One region of the Psychrobacillus sp. NPDC093200 genome, then DNA from elsewhere that is predicted to be linked to it. Evidence: riboswitches for the same ligand, from Rfam matches in the RefSeq annotation. Region 1 holds a riboswitch; each other region holds the start of a gene.
What was found. Region 1 has a riboswitch for thiamine pyrophosphate ahead of tenA (thiaminase II). Riboswitches for the same ligand answer to the same signal wherever they lie in the genome.
Positions count from the first base shown of each region.

Region 2: it holds a riboswitch for thiamine pyrophosphate, as region 1 does, so the genes downstream of both, thiT (energy-coupled thiamine transporter ThiT) here and tenA (thiaminase II) in region 1, are expected to answer to the same signal.
Region 3: it holds a riboswitch for thiamine pyrophosphate, as region 1 does, so the genes downstream of both, ACQKNZ_RS00700 (YkoF family thiamine/hydroxymethylpyrimidine-binding protein) here and tenA (thiaminase II) in region 1, are expected to answer to the same signal.

Region 1 covers NZ_JBNNVC010000006.1:76,717-87,649, reverse strand. Annotated here, with positions in the region: gene ACQKNZ_RS18255 (AAA family ATPase) at 148-1,149, shown strand; gene ACQKNZ_RS18250 (S8 family peptidase) at 1,162-3,711, shown strand; TPP riboswitch at 4,123-4,220, shown strand; TPP riboswitch at 4,280-4,377, shown strand; gene tenA (thiaminase II) at 4,451-5,140, shown strand; gene thiM (hydroxyethylthiazole kinase) at 5,121-5,864, shown strand; gene thiD (bifunctional hydroxymethylpyrimidine kinase/phosphomethylpyrimidine kinase) at 5,861-6,673, shown strand; gene thiE (thiamine phosphate synthase) at 6,664-7,275, shown strand; gene ACQKNZ_RS18225 (DegV family protein) at 7,788-8,639, shown strand; gene ACQKNZ_RS18220 (hypothetical protein) at 9,041-10,144, shown strand; gene ACQKNZ_RS18215 (LysR family transcriptional regulator) at 10,426-10,933, shown strand, end outside.
Region 2 covers NZ_JBNNVC010000008.1:52,882-63,814, reverse strand. Annotated here, with positions in the region: gene ACQKNZ_RS19455 (HAD family hydrolase) at 672-1,463, opposite strand; gene ACQKNZ_RS19450 (DUF3298 and DUF4163 domain-containing protein) at 1,533-2,141, opposite strand; gene ACQKNZ_RS19445 (AAA family ATPase) at 2,195-2,911, shown strand; gene ACQKNZ_RS19440 (VanZ family protein) at 2,912-3,493, shown strand; gene ACQKNZ_RS19435 (Fur-regulated basic protein FbpA) at 3,551-3,712, shown strand; gene ACQKNZ_RS19430 (DEAD/DEAH box helicase) at 3,822-4,973, shown strand; gene ACQKNZ_RS19425 (aminopeptidase) at 4,977-6,206, shown strand; gene ACQKNZ_RS19420 (SGNH/GDSL hydrolase family protein) at 6,221-7,117, shown strand; gene ACQKNZ_RS19415 (DUF4870 domain-containing protein) at 7,443-7,781, opposite strand; gene ACQKNZ_RS19410 (M20 family metallopeptidase) at 7,852-8,916, opposite strand; TPP riboswitch at 9,019-9,110, shown strand; gene thiT (energy-coupled thiamine transporter ThiT) at 9,174-9,752, shown strand; gene map (type I methionyl aminopeptidase) at 9,804-10,553, shown strand; gene ACQKNZ_RS19395 (tryptophan-rich sensory protein) at 10,651-10,933, opposite strand, start outside.
Region 3 covers NZ_JBNNVC010000001.1:124,908-135,840, forward strand. Annotated here, with positions in the region: gene ACQKNZ_RS00665 (efflux RND transporter permease subunit) at 1-1,265, shown strand, start outside; gene ACQKNZ_RS00670 (VOC family protein) at 1,443-1,811, opposite strand; gene ACQKNZ_RS00675 (DUF1697 domain-containing protein) at 1,916-2,416, opposite strand; gene ACQKNZ_RS00680 (bifunctional diguanylate cyclase/phosphodiesterase) at 2,662-4,734, shown strand; gene ACQKNZ_RS00685 (energy-coupling factor transporter transmembrane component T family protein) at 4,788-5,492, opposite strand; gene ACQKNZ_RS00690 (ABC transporter ATP-binding protein) at 5,533-6,897, opposite strand; gene ACQKNZ_RS00695 (ECF transporter S component) at 6,890-7,471, opposite strand; gene ACQKNZ_RS00700 (YkoF family thiamine/hydroxymethylpyrimidine-binding protein) at 7,464-8,054, opposite strand; TPP riboswitch at 8,131-8,238, opposite strand; gene ACQKNZ_RS00705 (2-hydroxyacid dehydrogenase) at 8,394-9,353, shown strand; gene ACQKNZ_RS00710 (ABC transporter substrate-binding protein) at 9,879-10,874, shown strand.

The DNA of each region.
Region 1 (10,933 bases):
TCCCCCTTCTATTTTAGTATTAATGCGCTTTTTATTTGTAAAATAAATCAGGGTGAACTTTAACTACAATTAGTTAAAATAGTAGTTTACGTCTATTATATATATAATAGAAAGCAGCATTAAATTGTATAGAAAGGAGGGGGAATTTTGAATAAAGATTTATATAAACGTTTGTTTAAAGGTATTTATTCTGAAGATGTAACAGCGTTAAAAAAATTAGCGGATATTATAATTTCAAATGAATACAAAAAAAACCATGTATTATTAGCTGAGACTTTAGAAAAAATTAAACAGACTGAAAAACCAAAAGTTGAGAAGCAGTTTTCTAAGCATGTAGTTAATAAAAATTTCGGAAATGAAATGAGTGGATTACCTATAAGTAAAAGAGACAATTCACAATTAGTTACCTACATCCCACGGGAAAAATTAAAACATCATATGGTATTGAATGATGAAATAGAGACTAAACTTCAAAGTATTGAAAAAGAATATGTAGCAAGACATAGATTAGCTTTATTTAATTTGATTCCAAAGAAAAAAATTTTATTATATGGATCTCCAGGCTGCGGTAAAACATTAGCAGCAGAAAGATTAGCCTGGAATTTAGGGCTTCCTTTATTAAAAGTAAGATTCGATACGTTATTATCTTCATATTTTGGAGAATCAGCTTCGAATTTAAGGTCTATATTTGAATACTGTAATAATAATGCTGTGGTTTTACTATTAGATGAATGTGACTTTATTGCAAAATCTCGAAAAAATGGTCAGGATGTTGGTGAGGTTCCTAGGATAGTGAATATGTTATTAACTTTATTAGATGAATATGAATCTCCGGGATTATTAATTGCTACTACAAACTTAAAAGTCGCTTTAGACGAAGCTTTATTTAGGAGATTTGATGACATTATAGAATTACCTAAGCCATCTAAAAAGGAGATTAAAAGGCTAATTTTAGAAACCTTATCTGCTATGAAAATAAGTAAGGAGATTGATTTTGATATTATTTCTAAAGAGTTAGAGGGCCATTCTTCTGCTAATATTGTTTCTATAGCTCAACAAATAGCAAAAAATGCTGTTTTAGAAGATTCTAATATTATTAAAAAAGACCATGTTTCGAATGTAATTAATGGTATCACTATGAAATATTAAAGAGGTGAAGTTATGTCAATACACCATGATTTTTCACATATTACTTTAAAGCAAAAAATAGTAGGAAAGCCAAAATATAGAGGCAATGGAAATCCAAGCCCGAGAACTAATGAGAATAAAGACAATCGTATAAAACATGGCAAATCTATTAAATCTAAGGCTTCAGAATTATCGAGGTTTTGGAAAGAAAAGCAAGAAGAACGTGTTAGAGAGCAGCTTCCTCAAATAGAAACTGGAATTCCAATTTTATTAGAAATTGATCCTACAAGTGATATTAGTTTTTTAAAGGGTTTAGGTTTTGAAGTAGTTTCAGAACATGGTAATGGATTTGTTATTGTATCAAATGGTGATTTAGAATTTGCAACATTAATAAAAAAGACAGATGATTTTATTAATGAGGTTTCTAAAAGATGTAACACTCCCGCTCGAATTTATGCATTTCATGATGATAAAGATAGGGTAGAAAGAATATGTGGTGCCAACTTATTAAGTATTTGGGGAGCGATTTTAGATGATGATATATATGAAATTGATGTAAGTATTAGTTGCTCTGGAAATATTTTTAATTTGGAACAACCACCTGAAAAAGAAAATGATGTAAATGAAGATGAGTATAAACGAAGTAGGAAATATTTAAATTGGCAAAAAAAATATTTTGAGGCTTATCAAAAGTGGGATGATTTGAAATATGAACGCGAAGAACAATTCACTGAATTTATAGAGCATTATGGTGGAGAAATTATAGGTTCTTTTATTGATGGAGAACCTAAATTTTTTGAACTATGTGATAGTTTTTCCGCGAGAGTAAGAATCTCAGGTAAGTGCATAAAAGATTTAGTTTATAATTTCTCTTATATTTATCAAGCTGAATACGTAGGAGATTTATCTATAGGAGAATCTTATGAAATAGGTGCAGCTGATATAAACGAGGATTTAGAAATTATTCCTCCTGATGAAGATGCCCCAATTATTACTGTAATAGATAGTGGGATTCAAGAAGAACATAAGTACTTGGAGCCTGCTATTTTAAAAGAGGATTCAAAATGCCTAGTTATAGGGAAGACTACAGTAGCTGATGAAATATCAGGGGGAGGTCATGGTACAAGAGTAGCTGGAGCTATTCTTTATCCACATCAAATACCGAAAAATGGTACATATAAATTACCTTGTTTTTTAAGAAATGCTCGTGTATTAGACGAAAATAATGAATTTTCGGTTAGGACTAGTATTTTCCCACCATTATTTATAAGGTCTATTGTTGAGGATTTTACTATAAAGGCTGAAAAAAAGACTAAAATCTATAATCATTCAATTGCAGAAATAAGTTCATGTGAAATAAAACATATGTCACCATGGGCGAGTGAAATTGATCTTCAAACTTATTTAAATGATGTATTATTTATTCAAGCAACAGGAAATATCTATGAACATACAATTAAGGATTTTTATAATGAAGGAAATAACTATCCTACCTATCTATTTGATGAAAAATCACGTATTTCTAATCCAGCTCAAAGTATGCAAGCATTGACGGTTGGATCGATTAATAGCGAAAGTTTTGAAACACTTGATCAAATAAGTATAGGTGGGAAAAATGAGCCTTCAGCATTTTCGCGTTCAGGAGCAGGGATATGGGATTCAATAAAACCCGATGTAGTAGAATATGGTGGCACATGGGTAAAAAATAAGGTAGGAGATTCAGTAGATTTAGTTTTATCTTCAGAAGTATGTGTAGAATTAATAAGAACTTCACCAACTGGCCCAGCATATTCAAAAGATGCTATAGGAACTTCTTTTGCGGCTCCTAAAGTAGCATATATCGCAGCGGAAATTCAAAAGATATTCCCTAATGCTTCAAGTTTATTATATAGAGCCTTAATTGCACACTCAGCAAGTTGGCCAATAGCTTTAAATGAAACTTTTAATTCTAATGAAACTATACTTAGACATATTGGTTATGGTCTTCCAGACGTTACTAGGGCTACCACAAATGATGAATATAGAATTACATTATTAACGGAAGAAGATAATATTATTTACGGGAATGAAGCACATATTTATACCATACCTATTCCTAGTGAAATATTAGATATAGGTGAAGAATATGATATTAGGATTGATGTTACATTGTCTTATTCAGCTAAACCAAGAAATACACGTAGAAAAACAAGTAGATATATGTCTACTTGGTTAGATTGGCGATGTAGCAAAATAGGTGAACAAATTGATGCATTTGAAAAAAGAATTTTTGAAACAGGTTCATCTGTAGAAGATGATGGGAATTTTAAGTGGGAAATAGGCGAACAAAGTAATCATGGACAAGCGAAAGAATTTTCTCGTTCATATAGTACATTACAAAAAGATTGGACTACTATAAAATCTAATCAGTTAACAGATAGCTTTTGTATTGCAGTTAGAGGTCATAATGGGTGGGATGGTAACATACCTGCAAAATATAATTTAGTTGTAGGATTTGAAGCTATCAATAGAGATGTACAAATTTATAGCCTGATAAGAAATGAAATTGAAATAGATGATGTTCTTGTAGAAGTTGAAGTATAAGCTTTAAATTTCTTTACAGGACAATTTCTATTAGATTTAGATTTAGATTCATATTTATTAATGATTTCTTATTGAATTATATTTTACGAATAATAAATAGTATATTTAAAATAGGCATTTAAGGTGATTCTACTACATTCTTATTATTTAAATAGTCCACCATCAACACTCACTGCATTGTGAAGCGGTTGCTTGGTTGGAGTTAGCATAGTTTTCAAAAACGAATTCTGATTTTGGAATTCGTTTTTTTATTTTTCGCTTATTTAAATTTAGTCTGGAAGAAGCTCCTACTTATGATATAAATTCAATACATCTGCTAGGGTCTTTGATTCATTTTTAAACTCATACCTGTCACGTCGTGATTATTATCTTGTTTGCCGTGGTGCTTTCAGTTAAACTTAGTGTAATTAAATGAATTTGCAGGGGGACACGTTTGTGTTGAGAAGGTAAAACCTGACCCTTAGAACCTGGCTGTTAATACGGACGTAGGGAGCAAAGTACACGATGATCAATATGTACTTACTTAAGCTCCGCGTATTATTTACGTGGAGCTTTTCTTTTGCAAATACTTTAATTGCGGGGGGACACATTGTGTTGAGAAGGTTAAAACCTGACCCTTAGAACCTGACAGTTAACACTGGCGTAGGGAGCAATCATGGGTGTAGTCTACACTTTTTGGGCGTCTCTATTAGAGGCGCCTTTTTTGCACTTACGTCCACCAATTAAGGAGGACAAAAAAATGGAGTTTTGTGAAAAAGTTAGACAGGAGACGCAATTTTATTGGGAGGCTAGTTTTAACCATCCGTTTGTGCAAGGTATTGCTGATGGTAGTTTACCACTCGAAAAGTTCAAGTTTTATATGCTACAGGATGCGTATTATTTAAAGCATTACACAAAAGTCTTAGCTTTAGCAGCTGCAAAGGCAACAAATGACGAGGACATTCAGTACTTTTTAAACAGTGCGAGATTTATTCATGAAGCAGAGCTTGAGCTTCACCGTACAACTTTTCAAGATTTAGATGTAACGGCCGAAGAAATTGAAAATTTTGAGGTGGCACCAGCTGCTTATAATTATGTGAGTCATATGTACAATGCTGTACATAATGGCGATGTAGCAGAAGCATTTGCTGCCATATTACCTTGTCCGTGGCTCTATCAAGAAATTGGGCAACAGCTTAAGTATGCTCATCCGAATGTACCGCTGTATGCGCAATGGATTGCATTATATGCATCTGACGAAATGCTTCAATCGATCAATAAGCAAAAGTCGATGTTAAATCGTTTTGCGAAGGAACAGCCCATGAAACAAAAGGTTTTAAAGGCACATTTTGAAAAAAGCTGTTATTACGAGTGGATGTTTTGGGAAATGCCATGGACGATGCAAAATTGGACAAAAGGGGTGTATATGAATGAGCCTACAAAAAATTAATCTACAAAAACCTTTAGTGCATTGTATCACCAACTATGTCGTGGCCAATTTTACAGCAAATGGCTTACTAGCAATAGGAGCTTCACCTGTGATGGCCGATGCGGTTAAAGAAGCGGCGGAAATGGCATCAAAATCGAATGCGCTTTTATTAAATATCGGCACATTAAATGAACAGACAATAAAATCAATGCTTCTAGCAGGAAACAGTGCGAATGTGAAGAACATTCCTATAGTTTTTGATCCCGTCGGTGCAGGGGCAACGAATTTTCGATTAGAAACAACGATGGAATTATTACAACAACTTAAAATTAATTTAATTCGGTGTAATGTCGGAGAACTCGCGGCTATTGCAGGTGTTACTTGGCAAGCAAAAGGCGTCGATAGTGGCGTGGGTGAACTTGATGTAGCTGAGACGGCCATGCATGTTGCAAACAAATATAACTGTCTTGTGATTGTGACAGGTAAGCAAGATGTGATTACAGATGGTATCAGAATAGAATGGATCGTAGGTGGTCATGAAAAGGTAACGAAAATGACAGGAAGTGGCTGTCTATTAAGTGCCCTTTGTGCAGCAGAGCTCGCAAGCTGTGAAAATGCATTCGAAGATCTTGCGAATCTACTTCGTGATTATAAACAAGCAAGCTCAAATGCGTATTCAACGATTGGGACATTCCATATGAATTTTCTAAATCAACTTGAATATTTAGCGGAGGGACACCAATGATTACATTAACGATAGCGGGTTCAGATAGTGGAGGCGGAGCAGGCATTCAGGCAGATATTAAAACGTTTCAAGAGCTTGGTGTATTTGGTACAAGTGTTATCACTGCCTTAACCGCCCAAAATACGTTAGGTGTACATGGCATTTTTCCAACAACAGTACAATTTGTAGAAGCACAATTGAAGGCGGTCCTTGAAGATTTTAATGTGACAGCGATTAAAACAGGCATGTTATTTAATTCAGAGATTATTGAGTGTGTCGCTGCTACACTTAAAAATAGAGGCTTACCTCTTATCGTTGACCCTGTGATGATTGCGAAGGGCGGCGCCAGCTTGCTTCAACAAGAGTCTATACAAGCTCTTAAAAATAAGCTGCTACCCATTGCAACTGTTTGCACACCAAATATACCAGAAGCCGAGGTCATAAGTGGTCGCTCCATTCATACGGAACAAGAACTATTTCTAGCTGCTCAAGATATTATCTCCCTTGGGGTACAATGTGTGGTTATGAAAGGTGGACATTTAGCTGGTGACAAAGCGATTGATGCGGTGTTTATAAAAGGGGAGGTTCCTTTTGTCTTAGAAACGAATCGATTTGAAACTAAACATACGCACGGAACAGGCTGTACATTTTCAGCAGCATTAACAGCAGAAATAGCAAAAGGAAAATCTTTGCAAGAAGCCGTTTTGGAAGCGAAAAAATTTGTCCATTTAGCGATTAGCAATCCATTAAATATTGGGCATGGTTTTGGTCCAACGAATCATTTTGCCTATCGTCAGCTTGAGGGGAAGTGTGATGTTGTATGTCACTAAATCTCGATAAATATTTTATTATGGGTACGATTAATTGTAGGCGTGATCCTTTAGTGGTGTTAGAAGCAGCATTACAAGCCGGTATTACGATGTTTCAATTAAGAGAAAAGGGTGAAAATGCACTTACTGGCGATTCCTATGTACAATTTGCACGTAAATGCCAAAGTTTATGTCACGCTTACAAAGTGCCATTTCTAATAAATGACGATGTAGAGCTAGCCTTAAAGCTTAATGCTGATGGGATTCATGTTGGTCAGGATGATTTAAATATTGAAATGTTTCGTAAGCGTGCAGAAAATAAAATCATCGGTGTTTCTGTGCATACGATGGAGGAACTGGAAAAGGCGATTGCAAATGGTGCAGATTATGTTGGGATTGGACCCATTTTTGAAACATCATCAAAAAAAGATGCCGAACCACCAGCAGGGGTTGCATTTTTAAAGAAAGCAAGAACTGACTATCCGAATGTCCCCATTGTAGCAATTGGTGGTATTTCACCAACAAACAGTAGCATCGTACGTGAAGCTGGGGCTAATGGTGTTGCAGTTATTTCTGCCATTAGTCTTAGTGAAGATATTTGGAAGACTGTTAGAGAAATTTAAAGTGAATTTTCGTAGTTAATACAAATATAATTTGTTATAAAATCTATAACTTCATTAATCATTATACGCATTGAAGTATGAAGATAAATATGAAAAGGCTACCTTTAACTATAGCAAGTCCTAGCTAATTGCTTAAACCACCAGCATCAAAGTGTTGCCACATAATGCGAAGCAGTGGCATGGTTGGAATTAGTTTAAAGTAACTAAGCAGACGGTTTAGTAGTGCGATAATGCATTTCTAAACCGTCTGTTTTATATTTATCCTATTTTTAATCAGATAAGAATGGGGATAAGTAAGTATTGTAGAAATTAAACCGAAAAAGAATAGGTGGTTTTACGTCATTGCTAAGCTTAATACCTTCTTTTATCTGTTTAACTTAGTGTTAATATTCCACTACATACGGAAATCTTCTGTTTATTAATCTGTATATTTTCCCCTTTTAGTGTATATTTAGGATAAATAAAATAAATAAGTACGCAGCATTGCATGCGTTATTTGAAGGGGATGTACTATGAGAAGGATAATTTTATCAACAGAGAGTGGAGCGGATTTACCGAAGGACCTGGTTGAAAAACATCAAATTCAAGTGGTACCGATGCACGTCATTATGGATGGGAAGGATTATTTAGATGGTGAGTTACCTGTAGAAGATGTCTTCGATTATCATAGTCGCACAAAAAAAATTCCATCTACAACAGCAACGAATACACATGAGTATCATGAATTGTTTACGAAAATCAGAACAAATTTTCCTGAGAGCATCATTATTCACATTGGATATACATCAAAAGCATCTGCTTCCTTTCAAAGTGCTTTAATTGCAGCGGAGGATTTTGAAAATCTTTTCCTAATTGATACGCTAAACGTGACAGGAGGATTAGCTGCAGTTGTGCTGTATGCTGCCAATTTAATGGAGGAAGAACCTTCCATTGATCATAATCAGCTAATAGAAAAAATAGAATCTATCGTTCCTAAAACAAAGCTGGCTTTCATACCAGGCAGTTTGGACTTTCTAAGATCGGGTGGACGCGTAAGTAACATGGCTTACATTGGAGGGTCATTATTAAAAATAAAGCCCTGCATTGAGCTAAAAGAAGGAAAGCTTGTTTCAACGAGAAAATATCGTGGGAAAATGAGCATCGTAGCGGTAAAGCTCATGCAAGATTACTTAAACCAATATGATATTGATAGAAAACAGCTGTATTTGATCTATTCTATCGGACTTGATGAAAGTATTAAGAGGCAAGTGGATGAAATCGCAAAGGAAACAGGCTTCGAAAATGTAACATGGATGCAAGCTGGTGCAATGATTTCTACCCATGCTGGACCTGGAGGCTTTGGGATTGCAGGGGTAGAAAATTAGAAAAAGTTCTGAAAAAACATCAATGAGTTATAAAGTTACTTATAAGTACCGGTCGCGTTGTGTGTCTAAGCAAATCAAGCACTTTCTTTAAAACTCACCAACATCTCCTATTTACCATATACACTAAACATATTGTGAAGTGGTCGCTAAGTTAAAATTAGGATAAGAAAAACGAATTCCAATGATGGATTTCGTTTTTTTATTTGGCTGTTTCCTAAACATCTAATTACCATTTTATGGTATAATTAATTGGGGAGTAGAATCTTGAAAAGGTGTCAGGTTACTTAAATAGGGGAATACGACTAGGAGCATTTTATTTGTTGTATAAGTAAAATTATTTAATTAGTAGTTTAGGATATTAGATGTTTTTACATATGATAATAGACAAGGAGATGATTCAAATGAAAAATTTAGGATTTGTCAAAATTACTGTCCTCCTCTTAGTCGTATTGACTCTTTCTGCTTGCAGTATGCAAGAAGAAAATAGTAAAGACATTGAAGAGCCAGATGATAGCATTGTCGATAATGAAAACGAAAGCAACGAAAACGATTTAGACTTTGTTACAATCGAAAAAATTGAAAAATACGAGGGAATGGAAATTTCCGACTGGATCGATGAACAGACCGTTGTCCTTGCAAAAGAAAACCAAGAACTTGGAAAAATGAGTCTCTTAGAGAATGCAGAGTTCTACCCTAGAAGTATATATGAGTACAATTTGGACACAAAAGAGTTTAAAACGATAAAAGCCCAAAAAGACATGTTCCTTGGTGGGGCAATTTTGTCTCCAGATAAAAAACATCTATTGTATTATGAATACTCTATTGGGGATGTAGCCTATTATCTGATGAGTTTAGAGGACGTGGGGCAATCTTCTATGACGGAGGACATTATTGGTAGCGCCTATACAGCTGGGTGGACTGACGAGCAAAATGTAATCGGTGCTTCCTATGCAGGAGGGGCATATATGGCTGACACGAGAGGTAATCTAACTCAAATTGCCGAGCTTCAGGAGGAACAATTGTTCACAGTTCATAAAATGAAGGAAAAAATCTATTATATAACTACAGACAGTCCAACTTTTCAGGTATTTATGCTGAATCTGGTGACCAAAGAAAAAAAGAATCTGCAATTGGAAAATGCGGATGGAATCACACTCTCACCTGATGGAAATCAAATACTAGTTACTCAAGCAACCGGGTCAACAAAAAGGCTGATAATTACTGATATCGATGGAAATATACAAAGTACTATTACTGAAGGTTCTGATGTGACTGGCGCTTCCTGGTCTCCCAATCAGCAAATGGTTGCATATCAATTAGATTCTGTTATCAACGATGTAGACAGTAGTGGACTATACCTGTACGATGTATCAACCGGTAAATCCATACAAATTGCTCCAAATGTCAGAAATGCGAAAATCAAATGGAGCCCTTCAGGTAAAAAAATTTCCGTTACAGAACTGGATGAAAGAAACTATAACAGCAGCATTATATATATAAAATAGTGCGAGGTATTTACTTTTTACTTAAAGAAGACAGTTAGCTAACTGTCTTTTTTTGTGTTTAATAAAAGTTTTAAGAATTAATGGAACCGTTGTGAAATTAAAAGTTATTGTAATATTACAAAATTTAAGTTATGTTTTAAAATACTCATAAAAATTTAGAAGAATGTATTGGTTGTTCAATTTAGTGTGAACATCTCAATGAAGTAAAACTAAAACATAGAGAACGAGAGACACACTTTCTTTTAAAACTATAAATTAGTATCAGAAAGAGGTATAAAATAATGACACTTCAACAGTTAAAATATGTAATTGAAGTTGCAAGAAGTCGTTCTATTAGTAAGGCTGCACAAAATTTATTCATTAGCCAGCCAAGTCTTTCAAATGCACTAAAGGAGTTAGAAAATGAAATAGGGATTATCATTTTCCAAAGAACTAATAAAGGAATTATTATGACACCTGAAGGCGCAGAGTTTTTAGGTTATGCTCGACAAGTGGTTGAACAAGCAAATCTTCTGGAAAATCGCTATTCCAATATTCAATCTTCCCAGCAACACTTTTCTGTATCAGCTCAGCACTATGCTTTTGCGGTAAGTGCATTTGTCCGTCTGCTAGAGGAATACAATCGAGATGAATACGAATTTACATTAAGAGAAACCAAAACCTATGAAATTATTGAAGATGTAAAAAATCTACATAGTGAAATTGGTATTTTATATGTAAATGATTTTAATAAAAAAGTGATTCATAAATTCCTGAGAGAAGGTAATCTCATCTTTCAAGAGCTGTTTG
Region 2 (10,933 bases), on a different contig from region 1:
TTTGATTACTTTTGAAATTCTATTTGTACTAACTTGGATTAATTTTAGAACTATCTTTGCAAATTTTCTTTACAGTACTCTTATAATAGACAATTCCTTATTCGAGAATCTGGACCGATTGTTGAACACAAATAAAACATCCAGATTCAACTAAACTGCACGGTTAGTTAAAGTGTAACCCTTCACAATTTCTAGCTATTTTAACATAAGTATCAAAAAAAAATTACCTCTCAGTTAAACTAGAGAGGTGATTTTAAAATTTCTTTACAAATATCAGTAACAGACTTTAATGTAACTGGACAGCAATGAATATCACACCATGAAGGAGATAACACTTTTCTGTTGTAGCTTTAAAATAAAGTTTGATTAAAGATATCCTTTTAACCTTAAAAAACCAGCAAATAAACAAAGTAACCCGTCTTGATTTAAAGTATCAAACTTTATTTAAAATTAACACTAAAATGGAAAATAAAACAGCCTGTCTTTAATAATAATTTTGTTTTAAAGAATGTTGTAACAGCAACAAAGAGGAACATTAATTAGCGGTTATTTCCACTACATTGCTTTCGATGCTTCATTGCAAGTAAAACATGTAGTGAAAAGGCAAGAGTACTGTTATCTCAGCGTTCTTGCCTTTTATAATTTTATATATAAGACTTTTAGAAAGAGCCTTATTTTATTTTTTCTAAAATACCGATTAATTCATGCAAGCTTTCAATAGTGTAGGTTGGCTGTACTTCTTCTGAGACAGGCTTGTTTTCACGATTGATCCAGACGGATTTGATTCCTACACGGGATGCTCCGAGGATATCGGTCATTAAATTGTCACCAACCATTAATACTTCGTCCTTTTCTACACGAACGAGCTCAAGTGCATGTTCAAAAATGGAAGGGTCAGGCTTCCCCTTTCCGAAGCCGCCAGAAATTAGAATATGGTCGAAATAGGGTGCCATCTCTGGTGTAATTTCAAGCTTAGTGTTTTGTAGGCTTGGAGAGCCGTTCGTCATTAGAAGCAATGTGTAGTTATCCTTTAATAAGTCTAGAACTTCAAATGTTTCTTCATATACAAATGGACTTTCCATGCGCATACGGGGAAAATATTTTGCCAGTTCTTCTCCGAGTGCAGCATCTTCCACGCCGAGCTTATCTAAACCGTTTGTCCAGGACTGCTTTTGATAGTCAGCAATCAGTGCCTTCATCTTTTGAAAGTCTTCTCCTGGATCATCAAATATTCCCCATAATCCTTCGAAAGGATTAATGCCAATCATCTGTGTGAAGGGACGTGTTTCGTATGACTCGTATAACTGGCTTGCCGATTCACGAACGGCTTTTTCTAGCTCTACAGTATTCACTGCTACCTTAGTAGCGGCATAATCACATGTTTTCTGAAAAGCCGTTGCTACGCTCTTTTTGTCCCATAGTAGTGTGTCGTCCAAATCAAAAAATATAGCCTTTGTCTTCATCTATGTACCCCCTCCACTAACTTACTTATTACTTTACCTTAGTGAAGGGAGGTATGTCACTAGGGTTGATTAAAATGTTAATAATGTATTGAGAGGGCCTTCTGAGCGAATTATATCCTCGATTGATTTAATGGCAATGGGAAAGTAAGGGAAGCCATATACATAGGGTGTTATTTCGTAGAGCTGAAAGTAAATGACAATAGTATGATCCGCTAGATAATAATCTTGGTCTGGTCGGATAGCAGTGAAATCTTCCAGAAGAGGAACATCCCATGCTTCTATTTTCTTCGAAATGATTTGAGATAATCTCTCCACATAATTACTATTTGGATTAAACAAATCCTTTAATGCGTATTGCTTACCAGTGGTAGTATCAAAGGTTAATGATTTAGTAATCGTCAATCCATGAGCTCCTCCAGTAAAGGAATACACGGTGAGGCTTAAGCTTAAAATATTTCGCTCGTTCGTCTTAATTTCGTAGGTGCCTACCATTTCCACTAAATATTCATTATAGAAGCCTTGTTCGATTAGAATATTATTTAATAGAGAAACTATGTCTCCATTAATCTTTTTTTCTGCAGACGAATGAGGTAAGTTAGTAATATGAGGATAATTGACAGAAATGTTAGGTTTTGAATGGGAGATGTATTTGTTTGTAACGCAAACTGGAAAATCCACTGTTCACAACCTTTCAAGCATAATACTAATTATATGAATGAAGGGAGTTTCGTATGTTTTTAAAAAAAATAATGATTAGAAACGATGAGAGTATTTTAGAAGGAGAATATCCATTCACTATACCGACAATCCGGAACTTTAGGGAACTTGAGCTTACAAATAGCGTCACCTTCTTTGTAGGTGAAAATGGAACTGGGAAATCCACTTTATTGGAAGCAATTGCTGACCAATGTGAATTTAACACAGCGGGTGGAGGAAGAAATAATTATTATGAGGTTGATGCTGCAGAAAGCTCACTAGGTAAATATGTGAAGCTATCATGGATGCCGAAGGTGACAAATGGGTTCTTCTTGCGAGCAGAGACATTTTACCAATTTGCTTCTCATGTTGAAGAAAGTGAAAGTATTAACTTTTATGGTGGGAAGTCTCTTCATGAGCAATCGCATGGCGAATCCTTTTTATCGTTGTTTTTACACCGTTTTAACGGTAGAGCAATTTATTTGTTAGACGAGCCGGAAGCTGCACTTTCACCACAGAGACAGCTGGCTTTTTTAAGAATTATGCATGACTTAATACAAGAAGAGGATTGCCAATTTATTATTGCTACTCATTCTCCGATTATATTAGGATTTCCAGATGCAACGATTCTCAGCTTCGATAACGGAGAAATTGAAGAAGTGGAATATAAGCAAACCGCTCACTATCAAACGACTAAATATTTTCTAGATCACCGAGAGAAATTTTTAAAGGAGTTATTGGAAGGTGATTAGATGCCTGTAATTATGAATTATATAGATGAAATGCTTTATACCATTGCTATTTTTTTACCTGTCCTAATTATCTGGAGGCTTATTCGTTGGAAGAGGCGAGGCTTTCATTTAAGGGAAGGTTTATATGAGTTAGGTGTATTATTTCTCATTGCAGTATTAGTTGGCTTGTTTTCTCAAACAATCATACCAAAGTATGGAGAGGAACAGGCTTATGTAAACAGTATCAATTTGGAATTGTTTCGAGTTTTAGAGGAAACGTGGAACGCTATCATATATTTAGGGTATTGGGAGCCTTTTTATATTAACTTCCTTGGCAATATTGCTCTATTTATACCTATTGGTTTTCTCTTTCCTCTTGTCTTCAAACGTATGGAGATTTTCCCCTTTCCTGTAATTATGGGATTTCTTATCTCGCTATTTATAGAAATCGTTCAAATTCCGCAAAATAGGAGCAGTGACGTGGATGATCTTTGGTTAAATAGCTCTGGAGCGTTAGTAGGTTATTTGATTTATTTATTGGTTAGAAGGAAATTTCCTGTTTTCTGTAAGGTGTTCAAGAAAAATCATGCAACGAGTTTATAAATTTCTCGTCCGGGGTAAATATTATTCGGAGAGAAAAAAGCAAGGAGACAACTAAGAATGATGATACAAAAAGATACACAAACAGAACAAAGAAGAGACAATATAATTGAAGACCTTGTAAACAAAGGTGTTTTTAAAATTGATGGAAAACAATTATATGAATTGAATTTTTACGAATTAATGAAGCAATATATAAATGAAGAGAAACAAACAAATTAGTGCCTAGTATAAGGCACTTTTTTAATTGCATTTATCTATTTATATGGCTAATGGTCGATAATAGAAATGTGGTACACTTGAGTCAAACACAGATGAGGTGGAGAAAAACTTGACAGCTATACAAAATTTAAATGAAACATTACAGAGAAAATGGGCAGAAGCAGAATTTGCCTTTGAGATGCCTATCCAAACACAACTTATTCCGCATATGCTTGACGGTTCAGATATAGTAGCAGAATCACCAACGGGAACAGGGAAAACACTGGCTTATGTGCTTCCTTTACTACAATTGGTAGATCCTTCAAAAAAGCAAACACAGGCATTAATAATGGTACCTTCTCAAGAATTAGGAATGCAAATTGTCGAGGTATTGAGAGAGTGGGCTTCAGGTACTGGTGTCTCAGTTGCTCAGCTAATCGGTGGCGCGAATATTAATCGACAAATTGAAGGCTTGAAGAAAAAGCCGAATATAGTAGTAGGAACACCTGGTAGATTGCAGGAGCTTGTAAAGGTGAAAAAGCTTAAAATGCATGAGATTAAGACGATTGTGTTAGATGAAGGTGATCAGCTACTTAGTAGAGAGCATCGGACTACTGTTAAAGGATTAATAGATGCAACAGTTGAGAGACAGCTTGTCGTGACATCGGCAACAATAACAGAGGAAATTGAGCTAGTAGCAGAACGAATGATGAAGGAACCAATAAGAATTCATGTGTCAGCGGAGGAAGTACCAGCAAAAGGTGAAGTCATTCATAGCTTTGTAAAAACAGAGACTAGAGACAAGACAGAGCTATTAAGAAGGCTTTCGCATTTTAAGGGGATGAGAGGATTAGCATTCGTTAACAGTCTAGATCAATTACTGATGAAGGATTATAAGCTATCTTATCGAGATGCTCCAATTGCATCTCTTCATTCTGAAATGAAAAAAGAAGAGAGAAAAAAAGCATTGGACGACTTTAAAAATGGAAAAGTGAGCATTCTAATCGCTACAGATGTTGCAGCCAGAGGATTAGATATATCGGGACTTACTCATGTTATTCATGTAGATGTACCACATTCAATTGAGCAATACTTACATCGTTCAGGGCGTACTGGACGAGCAGGTAAGGATGGAGAGGTATTAACTCTTTTAACATATAACGACGAAAAAACTTATAAAAAATGGACAAAAGAGCTTCCAAGCAAGCCAGTCCAAAAAATATGGTATCGCGGTGAATTAATAGAGGGATCATCTAAAACAATCGATAAAAAGGGGAAATAATGTATGGATTTTCAAAAAAATCTAGAGGAATATGCTGAGTTAGTTGTTAAGGTAGGTCTAAATATTCAAAAGGGGCAGCCTCTACTCATTAATACAACAACAGATACAATCGATTTTACAAGACTTATTGTTAAAAAAGCCTATGAAGCAGGGGCAAAAAGAGTAGAAGTAAACTATACGGATGAAGTAAATGCTCGATTATTTTACGATATGGCCCCCGATGAAGCATTTCACGAAGTGCCAAAATGGGTTGTTGCTCAAAGAGATGAATTGATTGAAAGTAAAGGTGCTTTATTATGGATTGACGCCGATAATCCCGATCTTTTAGAGGGTGTGTCAATTGATCGTATTTCTAACTATCAAAAGGCTTCTGGTAAGGCATTAGAAAATTATCGTAAAGCAGTGATGAATGATGTGATTACCTGGTCAATCGTAGCAATGCCCTCTAAAAAATGGGCTGCGAAGGTTTTCCCAAAACTCCCAGAGTCAGAACAAATGGATGCATTATGGGAGCTTATATTTAATGTAGTACGCATTGGAAAAGGAACTGCAGTCCAACAATGGCAGGAACATATTAATAATTTAGAGTCGCGTGCTGGATTATTGAACGAAAAGCGCTATAAGAAACTGCATTATACGGCAGATGGAACAGATATTGAAGTAGAGTTACCAAAGGAACATATTTGGCAATCAGGAGCTAGTAAAAATGCTCAGTCCGTGCCATTTATCGCTAATATGCCTACAGAGGAAGTATACACTGCGCCGCTAAAAACAGGTGTGAATGGATATGTAAGTAACACTAAGCCTTTTGTCTATCAAGGAAATGTTATTGATGGCTTCAAATTGACGTTTAAAGATGGAGAAATTGTTCAAGTTCAAGCAGCAACAGGCGAGAAACTCCTACAAGAGCTAATTCAAACAGATGATGGCGCAAAATATTTAGGCGAAATTGCATTAGTTCCGCATGAATCGCCTATCTCCGCATCGAATGTATTGTTTTTTAACACTTTATTTGATGAGAATGCCTCCAATCATTTTGCTATTGGAGAAGCATACCCAACTTGTGTAGAAGGAGCTCGTGGCCTTACTACAGAAGAGTTAGAAAATATGGGTATCAATACTTCTATTGTTCATGAGGACTTCATGATTGGAAGTGGAAATATGGATATAACAGGTGAATTAGCTGATGGAACAAAAGAACCCATCTTCATTAAAGGTGCTTGGGCATTTTAAGGAGCTGATTATTGTTGAAAAGGTTGATAGGCATATTCATCGCCCTTTTTATAATATCTAATACTTACTCAGTTGAAGCTAAGGGGAAAGAGGTGTACATTCCTTTAGGTGATTCTTTAGCAGCTGGCCAAACACCAAATCAGGCAATTGATGCTGGCTATACAGATTTAATCTCTCAGGAATTAAATAGATCAAATCTGCTTGGGTTTTATTCCAAAGCCCTAGCTTTTCCCGGATATACAACTGCTGATGTCTTAAGGACTGTTCAAACAAAGGAAGCACAGGAGCTTTTGGCTAATGCAACACTAGTTACGATATCCGCAGGAGCTAATGATCTTTTAAGACTAGTACAGGTTAATCCTTCAAGTGGAATGGTCTCTTATAAACAGGTCTCTGCTAATTTTGCACTTAATAATGTGAGAAAAAACATGGAGGCAGTTCTGGAAAAAGTCCAAGCAGCAGCTCCGAAAGCTAATATATATGTAATGGGTTACTATTTTGCATATCCTCATGTGCATGATTCACAAAAGGTGGGAATTGGCAAAGAGTTAGATCAGCTGCATGCTATTCTTCAAACAGTTGCAGAGAAAAATGGAGCAACCTATATTTCGGTTGAAGAGTCTTTCAAAGGAAAAGAGAGTACTTTAATACCAAATGTTGCTGATGTACACCCTACCATGGAAGGTTACCGGCAAATGGCAAATTCGTTCTTTACAAAGTACAATTCACGTATGCTCGTATATGAACATGAAATGCCAAAGCCAAATCCTTTAACATTCGAGGAACTTATAGAAAGTCAACGTACAAATGCAAGTGGAAATTCTCAAGCTAAAGCAACAGTGTCCACTGGCTACCTATCGTTGACGAATGTAAATTTAATATCCAAAGTTTTTCAGAGGATTCTTTTATAGAGAATTTTGGTGAAAGTAATAATTCAAAAAAAGCAGGAGAAATCATATGATTTCTCCTGCTTTTTTTTATTGGAGGTGACTAATAAGTCTTGTCCTTCTAAATAATAGTGGTACCTTGGAGAGGCTATGAAGAGCCCATATTAACTTTAATAAGTTTCTAACTTAGTTCAATTAGCGTTTTACAGTTTTTTTGGATTTCATTGCTTTACGAACAATAGGGTACACAACAGGTGCCCATTTAATAGCTGCTTTTACTAGTTTTCCTACTTTCATAATCAATCGCTCCTTGTTGTTCTATAATATCTTATTCCCATTTGAGGAGCTATTAAACATGCCGTAACACTTTGACTCCTTGTACGATGTTCCATATAAGTAAAACTAGATTGATCACTGTATATAAACCCATAAAAATAAGAGCAGTAGTCATACTAGTCCACATGGAAGCAGAATCTCCAGTAAAGCCTAAAGGTAAAAAGTTTGCGAATATAGCCAGCATTAAGAACACAAAGAAAATAGTAGGGATGATATGAGAAATTAATGAACGCTTAGCGTGGTACTTTACCTCTTTTTCCGATGTAAGGAAGTAAACGATAATCGGGAGAATGAAAGGGGCAAACAAAATAGAAAAATATGTTGATGCACTCAAAATTTTATTGGTATCCATTCATAGTCTCCTCATTATTATTACTTATCGCTCTCCCTACGGAAAGCATCCATCTATAGCTTATATCTAGTTATTCTAATACAAATCTAACGAGAATGTCCTTATATTCCTCTACTGAAGATATAGAAACGTATTCCTGATCACCGTGCCAGTCAGAACCGCTTGGTCCAAATTCGATAGCTACTGCACCCTTAGCTGCATAATAACGCGTGTCGGCCGCACCATGCTGTCCAAATAGAACAGTAGGTGTCTGTCTAATCGAATTACAAACTGCTAAAAGCTTTTGTATATACTTGTCATCTTCTTTATTGGTGATTGCTGGGGTGTGTCCTTGGAAGTGTATTTCACTACCAGGATATTTTTCTAAAAGATCTCTTAGTTCCTTTGTGATTTTCTCAGCGTCTTGTCCAGGAACAAATCTTAAGGAGTAACTAATAACACATTTATCAGGTACCATATTATAGCGATCTCCTGCTTCTATTTTTGCCAAGTTTAAGGAAGGATAATCATAATATTCATTGCTTGCCTCCATAAAAGAGCAATTTCTTAGTTCCTTATCGAATAATATTGCTTTTTCAATCGCATTATCTCCTTCCCAAGGACGGCTTCCGTGCGCGGCTTTCCCTTTTAAATGGATATCCCATTGTAAAATTCCTTTAGCCTGAAGACCGATATTAACATGAGTTGGTTCACCACAAATAACGAAGTCTCCACAATGACCTTGTTCAACTAAGTGTTTGGAGGTTTTTCCTCCTGTTTCTTCATCAGTAACTATATGTAGCTGGACTTTTTTAGTAAGCTTATGTTCATCTTGTGACAGTATATAAAAAGCCTGCATCATTGCAGCAACGCCTGCCTTCATATCTGCAGAACCACGCCCATATAGTCTATCATCAATAATTTTTGGTTCAAATTGCTCGGGATTTCCTGGAACGACATCAATATGGCCATTCCATACGATAGTTTCCTCACCGGCTCCTATTTCAGCTACAAGCATTAGCTTAGTGTTTAATTCATAGGTTTTTGTTGATATGTTTCTCTTTTCTAGCCAGTCCTTACAGTAGAGCAGTGCCTCGTTAGCTCCGTTCAAATCATTACTCTTTATTTTGATTAAATCCATAAGTAAATTTATCAACCAAAACACTCCTAATAATAGATTTATTATTACTATTATAATACCTTTAGGGGTTGCAATATAAACATGTATCGGCTACAATGAACTCAAATCAAATAAATTCTAAACCACAAGGGGCGTCGCTATAGCGGCTGAGATAGTACCCTTAGAACCTGTAAGTTCATGCTTGCGTAGGGATGTGGATGGATACTGACAATCGCGCGATGTCTGGCTCTGTCCCGACGGCGTTTTTTTTGTGGTCAAAAAAGGGGATTACAATGAGAAATCAGCGTGTCGTATTGTTAGTAGAAATAGCTATATTCGCAGCATTAGGTTATATATTGGATTTAATAGGATTTGGGATGCCACAGGGTGGAAGTGTTACCTTTGTGCTTGTACCCATTATTTTAATAGCATTTCGCCGTGGTATAGTGGCAGGTGTTGTGACAGGATTTTTGATTGGACTATTACAGGTAGTTACGGGGCGCTTTTACCCGGCGCCATTATCCTTTGAAATAGTAGTTATTCAAGTAGGAATCGATTACTTTATTGCTTTTATGGTGGCGGGATTGGCAGGTCTATTAAGACCAGCATATATGAAAGCATTTGAAAATCAAAACAAGAAAAAAATGGCGATAGCAATTGTAATAGGTGCCTTAATTGCCTCATTTTTGCGCTACTTGGCACACGTTTTATCAGGGATACTATTTTTTGGTGAATTTGCTGAGGGAGAAAACGTAATTCTTTATTCCTTAATTTATAATTCTACTTATATGATTCCTGTGTTCTTGTTTGCCGCTTTTATTTGTGCGATTCTATTCGTAAAAGCCCCACGCCTATTAATGCCGAATTCATAAGATATATGATATGATAATCATACATCTAAGTGAAGAAGGGATCTTGTAAAGATGATAGCAAAAACAAATGAAGAGTTAGAAATGTTAAAAAAAATAGGCCAAATTGTTGCTGAAGTACGAGAAGCGATGAAGGCTGCAACTAAACCGGGTGTAACTACCAAGGAGCTAGATGAAATAGGCGGCGAGTTATTTAAAGAAAAAGGCGCTATTTCTGGACCTATGGGAGAGTATGATTTCCCGGGGTATACTTGTATAAGTGTGAATGAAGAAGTGGCTCATGGAATTCCAGGCTCCCGTGTGATTAAAGAGGGTGACCTTGTAAATATCGATGTATCCGGTTCATACGAAGGGTTTTTCGCAGATACTGGAATATCATTTGTAGTAGGCGAAGGGTACGAAGACAAGGAAAAACTTTGTCAAGTAGCGGAAAGTGCATTTAATCGTGCTATGCTGAAGGTAAAAGCAGGTTCTCGTCTAAACCAGATTGGTAAAGCGGTGGAAAGAGAAGCGAAGGATAATGGATTACATGTCATCATGAACCTAACAGGTCATGGTATCGGAAAGTCCCTGCATGAAGCACCCCAGCATGTCTTAAATTATTATGATGCTTGGGATCCAACAATTTTAAAAGAAGGTATGGTTCTAGCAGTAGAGCCCTTCATCTCAGCAAAAGCTGAACATATCGTAGAGTCAGGGGATGGATGGACGTTTGTAACTCCTGATAAATCTCTTGTTGCACAAATTGAACATACAATTATAGTTACAAAAGACGAACCGATTATTTTAACTAAATTAATTTAAATGAGTGAATTTCATTAAATAGCGCTTTTCTATTAAATACAAAATTTGTCCCTCTGTTAATTTAGCGGCAGTAGGCAATATAAAAAACACCAACGACTTAATTTTTCGTTGGTGTTTTCTTTATAAATAGAATTCCCGCTACTAAGACAGCGCTTAAAAACAGGGAAGCTGTTGAAATTAATAATTCATTTATATTATGACGGACTGCTATACCGATAAAAGCCCATATAAAAACTAATACAATAGCACGATCATCATAATGATACCTAAAATGTAGAGCGATAGCTGTTGCCAATGTTAAGAAAATGACAACCCATAAGGAGATTGTAATGCCAAAACCGCTAAATTCATAATAAGTAAGCACATAATCTAAATTTGCT
Region 3 (10,933 bases), on a different contig from region 1:
TGACTGCTATGATGGGCGGGGGTACAGGCGGAGCGTTAATGTACTTGATCTTTGATGAAGACATGGAAGATTTCCCTGGTGCTCGTGAAGAAATTGAGGAGTATGTCTTTAACATTGGTCAAACCGGCGAATGGAAGAGCCAAAACTTCTCGAGTATGTCTATGTCAACAAATGAAATCAGCTACACATTCTATAGCGAAAATTTAGATAAACTAAATGAAGCTGTATCTATGGTTGAAGGGGTAATGGGAGAAACAGAAGGATTAAAAGATGTTTCTTCAAGTGCCGAAGATAGCTATGTAGAGTATACGTTCCAAGTAGCACAGGATGAATTATTACAATATGGTTTAACAACAGGTCAAATCGTTATGATGTTAAGTCCTACTACTACTCAGGAAGTATTAACTACAGTTGAAAAAGACGGTAATACTTTAGAGGTTATCGTACAACAAGAACAAACAGAAACACCTAAATCAATTGATGATATTTTAGCAAAAGAAGTTCCGACAGCAATGGGAACAACAATCCCATTGTCTGAAATTGTAACAGTAGAAGAAGGGTACGCTTTAAATACGCTTGCGCGTAGTAAAGGAGAGTACTATGCTACTGTATCAGCTACAATCCTAGATGATGATATTTCAAAAGCTTCAGCAGATGTAGATGAAGCGATTGAAGAATTAGACTTACCTAAGGGTGTAACAGTTGGAGTTGCAGGGGTAACTGCAGATATGAATGAAACATTTACTCAGCTTGGAGTGGCGATGCTTGCAGCGATTGCGATTGTTTACTTCATCTTGGTAGTAACATTTGGTGAAGGTGTAGCGCCATTTGCTATCCTATTCTCGTTACCATTTGCAGTAATCGGTTCATTTGCAGGTCTATGGCTTGCAGATGAAACAATTTCCGTATCTGTTATGATGGGTCTCCTCATGCTGATAGGTATAGTTGTGACGAACGCTATCGTGCTTGTGGACCGTATTATTCATATGGAACGTGATGGTATGACAATGCGTGAAGCAATCTTAGAAGCTGGGGCAACACGTTTACGTCCAATTCTTATGACTGCGATTGCAACAATTGGAGCACTTGTTCCACTTGCGGTTGGTTCAGGTGGTGGCGGTGGTTTAATCTCTAAAGGATTAGGTATTACCGTAATCGGTGGTCTAGCAAGTTCAACATTGTTAACGCTGATTATAGTTCCAATCGTTTATGAGGTTCTTTCTAAGCTATTTAAGAAAAAACGTAACGAAGTACAAGATAATTAATTAAAATAAAAACGCCTGTGGGAGTCATTTTCCCATAGGCGTTTTATTCAAATATAAGTGTTCCTGCAAGATGCGTGAGCGGCGGTGAGGGATTATTGGCTACTTCTACGGAAAGCGAAAACCTAAAGCGGAGTGGAAATCGAAGAACATTTTTGTCTCGACTGCGCTTTTTTTAAGTCACATCCACTCTAAAATCTCGATTCGATTACCAAATGGATCATGAATGTAGATGCGATTAGCTCCTGGTAGCTCTGCATCGACTACAAAGCTTACTCCTTGTTCGGATAAATGCTCTTTTAGAGCTTCTAAGTTTTCCGCCTCGAATGCTGGATGTGCCTTCTTGGCAGGAGAAAACTTTTCTTCAACCCCAATGTGAATTTGATAGCTACCTAATGTAAACCATACACCGCCCTTCTTTTTTAGAAGAGGTGGTTTTTCTATTTCTGGCAATCCTAAAATTCCAGTGAAGAATCGGCGAGCTTCTTCTTCACAGCCCTTTGGAGCAGCTAATTGAATATGATCGATTTTTTTAAAAGTAAACGACATGCTTCATACCCCCTTATGAATAACTTTATTTTAACGTAAGTTTTCTGATAATAAAAATTTATTTAATTCATAAAAAGGTATAAGAAATTCTTATGTCAAACATACTACATTCTTTCTAATATTTTTATCACTGTATTTTTGTTTCTAGCTGTGCAAACCGTTTGGAGCTTCTTTTCAAAGAAGGCATTCGTATACTTTGTCTGGTGATAGTTTTTTGAATGATTAATGATCAAATTACGTCTATGAAGAACTACAAAATCGTCCTCTACTATTTCCTTAAGTATAGTAATCTGTTCGTTGGTAATTTTCCTTTGTAGAAACATGACAAAGGTTTGGTCATTTAAGAAAAGTGGATGGTTATGTACTTCTTCCAATTCAGATTTCGTTCTTAAAGTAACCGGAATAGAGAACCCATAGGTGATTCTTAGTGCTTCCTCTAACTTTCCCTCGCTACATTCACCGTTATCAAAAATAACGTTTCCTGTTTGAATATATGTACGTACATTATGAAAGCCCAATTCTTCAAAGAGTTGCTTTAGAGATTTCATATCTACTTTATTAATCTTTCCTAAATTAATTCCTCTTAGCAGAGCCACTGATGACATTTAATAGCCTCCTATATAATTTTATGATAATACCTATTTTTAACAGTATTTGAATATTCGCAATAATTATATAACAAAAATAAGTAATCATAAAGAACCAATTTTCAAAAATTCGACACACATATATTGTAAAAATATTATAAAGTAAAATATTTAATCAAAATTATACTATTACATTATGGTTTTTATGTTATATGTCTGGTCGATATGGTATAGTTTAACAGATAAGTTGTTCGTCGAAAGGAATGACAAAGTTGTTTTTTAGTGCTATATCACCTATATATTCTATAGAGTTACAACCGGAGTATTCATTGGTCGGTGTGATAATTTCAATTATAGTTGCCTGTATTGCTTCATTTACAGCGCTATCGCTAAATGAAAGAGTCCAAAAAAATAGTTTTTTTCACTATTTATTTTGGTTAATATTAGCATCTATTTCACTTGGTTTGGGAATTTGGGCTATGCATTTTGTAGGTATGACCGCTATTACGTTGCCAATCAGTATGCATTACAATTGGATATTGACTTTTGTGTCACTAATTCCAGGTGTTTTAGCATCTTTTATTTTTTTCTATTGGGTAAATAAACCAATTCAATCTTGGTGGAAATATATAATTGCAAGTATTTTAATGGGGTTAGGGATAGCAGGAGTTCACTATATTGGAATCCGTTCCATGGAGATGGATGTGCAATACGTTTACGATAGACCTACTATATTTATCGCTTTGTGTATCTCTATCATGTTTACGCAGACTGCTTTATTTTCCATTAAATATTCATCTAAAAAGACAAAAAACTTTATTACTAAAACTTTTTCATCCATTTTAATGGGCTGTGCAATTGCTACAACTCATTATGTAGGAATATTAGCAATAAGTGTTTACGCCCCGAGAGATTATTTAGTCGCAACTGCAGAAAATCACTCGATGCATAATACTTTTCTAGGTGTAACTGTAACCTTTTTCCTTGGAATGCTAATAGGGGTATTACTTTTATCTAGTATGATGGATAGGTACGTAAAATATAGAGCCAATTATTTTGATAATCTCACAATGCTACCTAATCGTAGAAGCTTTGAATCATACATTGAAAAGTCTGTTATTGGTCAAACACTAGCAGTCTGGCATTTACATGACTTTGGAAAAATAAATCAAGAGTTTAGCTTCATGTTTGGTGACGAGGTCATTCAACATTTAACTAAAATCTTCACGGATTACAAGCCGCCATCAGCTCGTTTATTTAAATTTGAAAGCAATCGTTTCGCTTATATTATGAGAACTACTGATGACACAAATATCCATGAAATGCTAATAGCAATGGAAAAAATAGCGGAGATTTTAAAGAGACCCATTACAATTAAAAACAAAAAAATAGTACTTCCAGGGGTTTGTGCTATTTCCGCGGTAAAGGATTATCGAGACCTTCATTCAATCTATTCGAATGCCCTAGCTGTGTTTAATGACTCTTCCATTGAACATAAACATGAAGTAATTATGTTTGATCCGGTCATACATACGCATACGTTTGAAAAAGAATTAGTCGATGGAATTGAAAAAGCAATGATTAACAAAGAGTTATATCTCGTGTATCAACCAAAAATAAATCTACGAAATGTGGAAGTAGCAGGAGTAGAGGTTCTTCTAAGATGGAATAATTCAAAATATGGTTTTTTGTCTCCGGCTGTCTTTGTCCCTATGCTAGAGGAAAATTCGAAGATGGAAATGGTTACGGACTGGATTGTAGAACAGGCTTGTAAACAAATGTACCAATGGAAGAAAGAAAATATTTCACTAGGAAAAGTAGCGATTAATATACCTGGACATTATGTTACCTCTTCAGCTCTACTAAAACGTTTGATAAGTATTACAAGTAGTTATGAAATCTGTCCAAATGAAATAGAGTTAGAAATTACGGAAACTAGCTTTGTAAGTAATATTGAAGAAGCAATGCGGGCGGTAGGAGTATTTAGGGAGAAAGGTTTCTCTGTTGCCCTGGATGACTTTGGAACAGGGGTATCCTCACTTTCTTATTTAAAGCAAATACCAATCTCTACCTTAAAGATTGACAAAACATTTATTGAGGAAGTTCCAAATTCTCATAAAGATTCTTTAATAGTACAGGCTATTATTGCACTAGGGACGTCACTCGGACTAGAAATAGTCTTTGAAGGAGTGGAAACAAAAGAACAGGTAGGATTTTTAAGGGCATCCTGCGAAAATCCTATTTTACAAGGTTATTATTTTGCTAAACCTATGCGAGCAGAAGAACTATTTCATTGGCAAGAGAATATAAAACAAAAGTTTGCTGATAAAATATGATTGTATTTAAAGGAAGAGAGTGTCACCCAAGTCTGGTGTCACTCTCTTTGTTTTTACGCTAACCAAAAATTACTGAAACAACTGATTAATAATAAACCAATAAACAAGAATGCTAACATGAAATCATTCTTTTCAATAGTAACCTTATGATAAAAAAACCTTCTTGGTTCTCCTGTGAAACCCCTTGCTTCCATAGCAAATGCAACTTTCTCCGCTTTACGAACAGCTCCAGCGAGCATGGGGATTAGTACGCGCCGTAAACCTATTATTCTCTTGAAAATATTTGATTGGTCATCCAATCCCCTAAGTTTCTGTACCTGTTGAACTAGTATAAATTCATCCTTTAAGAGGGGTAGAAATTGATAACCAACCATAATTCCGTAAGCAATTTTTGGAGATAGTTTTAACTGCTGCATTAGGCTACGTATAAATATAATTGGATCGGTAGTTAAAGCAAATAACAAGCTTAGGCTAGAAAAAGCTAAAACGCGAAAGCTTAGGGACAAGGCGTGATTCAGTTGACTCATAGTTATTTCAACAGAACCGATAGACCAAAGAACAGGACCAGTCCTACTGTCTGCAAATAAAAGAGTAGTCCAAAGATAGCCAAATGCTGCTATAAAAAATGGTAGCATCAGTAAGCCCCATTTTCTCCAGGATATATGGCTTAAAAACATTTGCACCACAATAATACTTAACCAAAAAACAAGTGGAGTCCATGGATTGAAAAAAAACGCAAGTGTCAGCATGCAAATCATTACTATCACAAACTTAACAGACGGATTCATCCTATGTAGGCTAGTGTGCATAGAGAGCACCTCGTCTAGGTGAGAGTAATTGATGTTCTAGCAGTAAATCTTCTTTACCCCAAAAGCTGTCAGAGTGATATTTTCCTGTAATTGCTCCGTCTTTCATTAGTAAAATGGTGTCTGCAACCTTATAAGCAAACTCCATATCATGTGTAACAATTAGGAAGGTAGTACCTGCCTTAGAACGATTATCAATTACTTTAAACAGTTCGGCTAAAGTAGCGGAGTCCTGGCCAGAAGTAGGCTCATCCATCAGTATCACTTCACGATTCTGACAAAGCATAATGGCTATAGCTAGGCGCCTTTTTTGCCCATGACTGATTGAAAAAGGATGTGCATCTGAAACAGTAGATAAATTCAGTCGCTCCAACATTTTCTCCGTATTTTGAACACCACCGAAAGAAACCTCTTCCTTCACTTGCCCTGTAATAAACAAAAATTCTGGTGATTGAGGTACATAGCCTAACATGCTAGGCTTTACTTTGCCATTAGAGGGTAAAATACCTGAAAGAGCCTTCAATAATGTAGATTTCCCACTGCCATTTGGTCCAGCTAGCACTGCGATTTCTCCTTTATTTAAAGAGAATGAAGTTGGCTGTAAAAAATGCTTTGTACTAATATTTTCCACATGCAGAGACTTTTCTGCTTGAACCATGCTCTTCCTTTTGGTATAGCTTTCATACGGAATTCTATCTTCCTTTAACTTAATTGTTCGATGAAAGAAGTTGTCCCATAGGTCGAGTCTATGCTCAATCGCTAAGATGGTTATACTCGATTTTTGCTGAAGTAAGTCCAACCATTCAATATATTGTTTTGCGGTATACGGGTCCAGATGGGTGATAGGCTCATCTAACAATAATATTTCTGGCTCCATAATCATTGCACAAGCAGTGGCAACCCTTTGCTTCATACCTCCAGAAAGCGATTGAATGATGGAATGTCGATAATCCGTTAACCTAGTTAACTCCAATACTTCAGAAATCTTCGTCTCCATTTCTTCCCGTGCGACGAGTAAATTCTCTAAAGTAAAAGCAAGCTCTTCCTCTACAGTTGGCATACAAAATTGTGCATCTGGATCTTGAAATACTGTTGCGATACGATGATTGACTTCGCCAGGTCGATAGGAATCATTTTCTTTACCAAAAAGTTCTATTCTACCGGACACTATGCCATCGCAATTTTCTGGATAGAGACGATTGCACAAATAAAGTAAAGTGCTCTTTCCACAGCCGCTTGGTCCGGTTATGACGACACGCTCTCCTTTTTCGATAGACATAGAAAAGTTTGATAGAACAGCAGTATCCTTGTCTGGATAAGAAAAGGTGACATCTTCAAAACGGATAACTTTAGGCACGAATATCACCTTTTTTTGAACGCGAAATAGCATATCCTCTTAACGAACCAGTGGCAAGCAAGCCGTCAGCTACAGCTTTTCCACCTAAACCAGCAATGAGAGTTCCGCTAAAAATACGAACAACTAGCATGAAAACTACATATCCAGTGGTATAAACGGCAAATCCTCCTAAGAAATAGCCATACACAAAGCTAAAAACTGCGGATCCTGCTCCCGCAAGCATTAAAACCCAAAGGTCAAACCGTTTGTAACGTGTAGCGGCGAATACAGCCTCGGCACCTAGACCTTGTATGACACCAGAAAGGATAAGACGTGGCCCGACGGCATTACCTAAAAGTACCTCTATTGCTGCTGCGATAGTTTCCGAGATAACCGCCGCCCCGGGTTTCCGAATGATGTACATACAGATAATTGAAACGATAAACCAAACACCAAAAATCCACTCATATGCGATTGGTCCGACGAAGCCAGACCAAATGTTTCCTACATGAAGGAAGAGTAAATAAACAATCCCAAACACCACTGCAAAGACCGACATTAAAACAATTTCTTTTAGCTTCCATGATTTAAGCATGGAGGTCATCTCCGTGAGAAGGGCTATTAATGCTCATCGATAAAGTCATCACTAGATGCTTGTGCTCTTCTGATCTAGCTCTGCTGAAGGCTGCCTCATAATAAGCAAACACGTCATGGATATCCCCATGAATCCCGCTAGCATAATGCATAGATTCATTGAATACACCCTTCACTTTAGCGTGCTCAATCTCTCTGTAGATCACATCCATATAGTTAGGATTGTTCATAGGGTATAAAGCAAATTGAGAAGAAACATATTGGTTTGTTTCATCCTTATTTGTCACTTCATCAACCTTGTCTAAATAAACGTCAGCAGTGGTGTCGCCAGGACAACCCGCTGAAAATGTTCCAGAAAGAGCTACATGTACCCCTGTTTTGGCAGCATTCAGAGTAATAGATTTTGCCACATTAAATACATGAACTTGTTTTCCTCTGATAACGGTTGAGACATCATCCGTATGCATCCACACATTGGATACATCTGTATTCTGTAGTGCACCTTTAATAATACTTACAAATTCATTGCTCATCGGATGTAGGGAAAAACGAAACCCTACAATTGGACTTAAACCACATTCCATCCTAAAAACCTCCCTCAATTTTTTCATAAAAAAAAGCTACATCCGTGAAGATGCAGCCACTAACCCTTATGAAAAAAGGAAAGTCACCGCACTTCCTCACGCAGGTATTATCCTGATCGAGTAATAAGGGATCGGAGCTAAAAAGCTCTCATCACAGCCAAAGTGGGCACCCCTAGTGCAGAAACGGTATGTAGTTTTACAGTTGTGTATAAATTTACACAATTTGTTTTCTTTATGTGCCCACAGTATAGCGTATAAAAATATAATTGTAAATATGGTTGAATTCTTTTCTCTAATCGTCCATGCTTAAATTATCAGAAAACATAAGGGGGAAACTAAATGGACAAAATTTTTATTACTCGAAAATTACCGGAGGAAATTGTACAGCCATTAAGAGAAAAATTTGAGGTGAATATGTGGCACAGCGAGGAAACTCCAATGGATTATGAAGATATAAAAAAGGAGGCAAAGGACGTCCATGCCCTGTGGACGGTTCTCTCGGATAAAGTGGACCGGGAACTTATAGAAAATTTACCGAATTTAAAAATTATCAGTAATCTAGCGGTTGGCTTCAATAATATTGATGTGGAAGCAGCGAAAGAAAAAGGGGTGATGGTAACAAATACTCCTGGTGTATTAACTGAGACAACTGCAGACCTAACCTTTGCGTTGTTATTGGCTACTGCTCGTCGTATTACCGAAGCAGAACAGGATATTCGTGCAGGTAAATGGAAATCATGGACACCGATGCAGCTGACGGGAATGGACGTTTTTGGAGCTACGTTAGGAATCATAGGCATGGGAAGAATCGGTGAAGCGGTAGCAAGACGTGCGAAGGGTTTTAATATGAAAGTCTTATATCATAATAGAACAAGAAAATTAGAGGCAGAGCAACAAAATAACTTTACATATGTGGAGCTAGAAACATTATTGCAAGAATCTGATTTTGTTGTAATATTGACACCTCTAACTCCAGAAACTAAAAGGATGATTGGAAAAAAAGAGTTAGGATTGATGAAGGAAACCTCTGCTCTTATTAATGTTGCACGTGGCGGAATCGTAGATGAGCAATCCCTTTATGATGCCCTCCTAAATAAAAGAATATGGGCCGCTGGACTAGATGTTTTTGAGACGGAGCCTGTTCCTTTAGATCATCCACTCTTAACCTTGCCTAATGTTACAGTCCTCCCCCATATCGGCAGTGCAAGTATTCATACGAGACTTGCTATGATGCAAATAAATGCTAAAGCAATTGAAAATGTTTTAGAGGGACAAGAACCTGATAATCGAGTTGTTTAAAGGAAAAAAATTATAATCTAGGCTGCCATGAATCCAGTATTCATGGCATTTTTTATGAGGTAAGAAGGTGTAAGTATGCGACGGGGATGGCTTATCGCTCACCCAACAGAAAGTGTCCACCTGAAATCAAGCTTACTATCCTATGTCCTAATCTAGTAGAAAGCAAGTGAGCATGCACTTTTCAATTAAAACTATACAAAAGCACTATCTATCAAATATTTGATAAAAATTACTGTTTTTAAACGAGAATATTGTACAATATTTACCTATTTATCTAATCGTATTGGTCTACTAAATTAATGCTAAATATTCAGATTAAAATAAAAAATTAACAACTATCTCTTTAAGTAATTTGCAATATACAAATTTGTTTAGTAGTATTAGTAGTTATAAATTAGGCGTCCTTTAATTTCAGTATTAGGAAGTTTAATTGTTTTGAAATTTTAGCAGTTATTTTATAGGTATTGAAGGAGGAACGATCGAACGTCTAATTTAAAAATTGAATGAAAAGAGGTAGTCAGACTAATGAAAAAAATTATGTTATTTTTTTCACTTTGCATGCTTTTAGTACTTACAGCTTGTGGCAACGAGACAAGCAAAGACAGTATTGAGGTGATTAAGTTTGCTGATGCAGGATGGGATAGTATACGCCTACACAACAGCATTGCTCAAACTATCATCGAAGAAGGTTATGGTTATGAAACCGAGGTAACAAGTGGAACAACAGCAGCTACGATGCAATCACTTGAAAAGGGCGACATAAATGTCTATATGGAAGTATGGACCGATAACATTAAAGATGTCTACGAAAAAGCAATTGAAAGTGGAAATATCATGAAGGTAGCTACTAATTTCGCTGATAACGCGCAAGGATTATATGTTCCAACTTACGTGATAGAGGGAGATGCAGAACGAGGAATTGAACCAATCGCTCCAGATTTAAAGACGGTTCAAGACTTAGAGAAGTATCCAGAAATTTTCCAAGATCCCGAAGATAGCAGTAAAGGCCGAGTGGTCGGAGCTCCATCTAGTTGGGTAGTAAGTGAGTATTTGGGGACGAAACTTGAAACATATGGCCTTGACGAACAATATAACTATCTAGCACCCGGCTCTGATTCTGCAATTGTTGCAGATTTAGCAGGAGCATATAAAAAAGGGGAGCCTTGGGTAGGATATTATTGGTCACCAACGTGGGTAACAGCTAGCTACGATTTAACTCTATTAGAAGACGCACCTTACGACGAAGCCAAATGGAATGAATCAAAAGGAACTGAGTTTCCACCAAATGATGTAGTTATTGCAGTTCATAAGGATTTACCAACACAAGCTAAGGACGTAGTAGACTTTTTAAGTAAATATGAAACTAGTAACGATTTAACGGAAAGTGCATTAGACTATATGCAGGAAAATGATGTTGAAGCAGATGAAGCCGCTATTTGGTGGATGAAAGAGTATGAAGATATTTGGACAGCTTGGGTGTCCGAAGAAGTGGCTGAAAAGGTAAAAGCTTCTTTGAAATAATTCATTACTTAATCTAACTAAAGAAAGGTGGTTGTGGCTGTACTTTTACAGTCCCATTC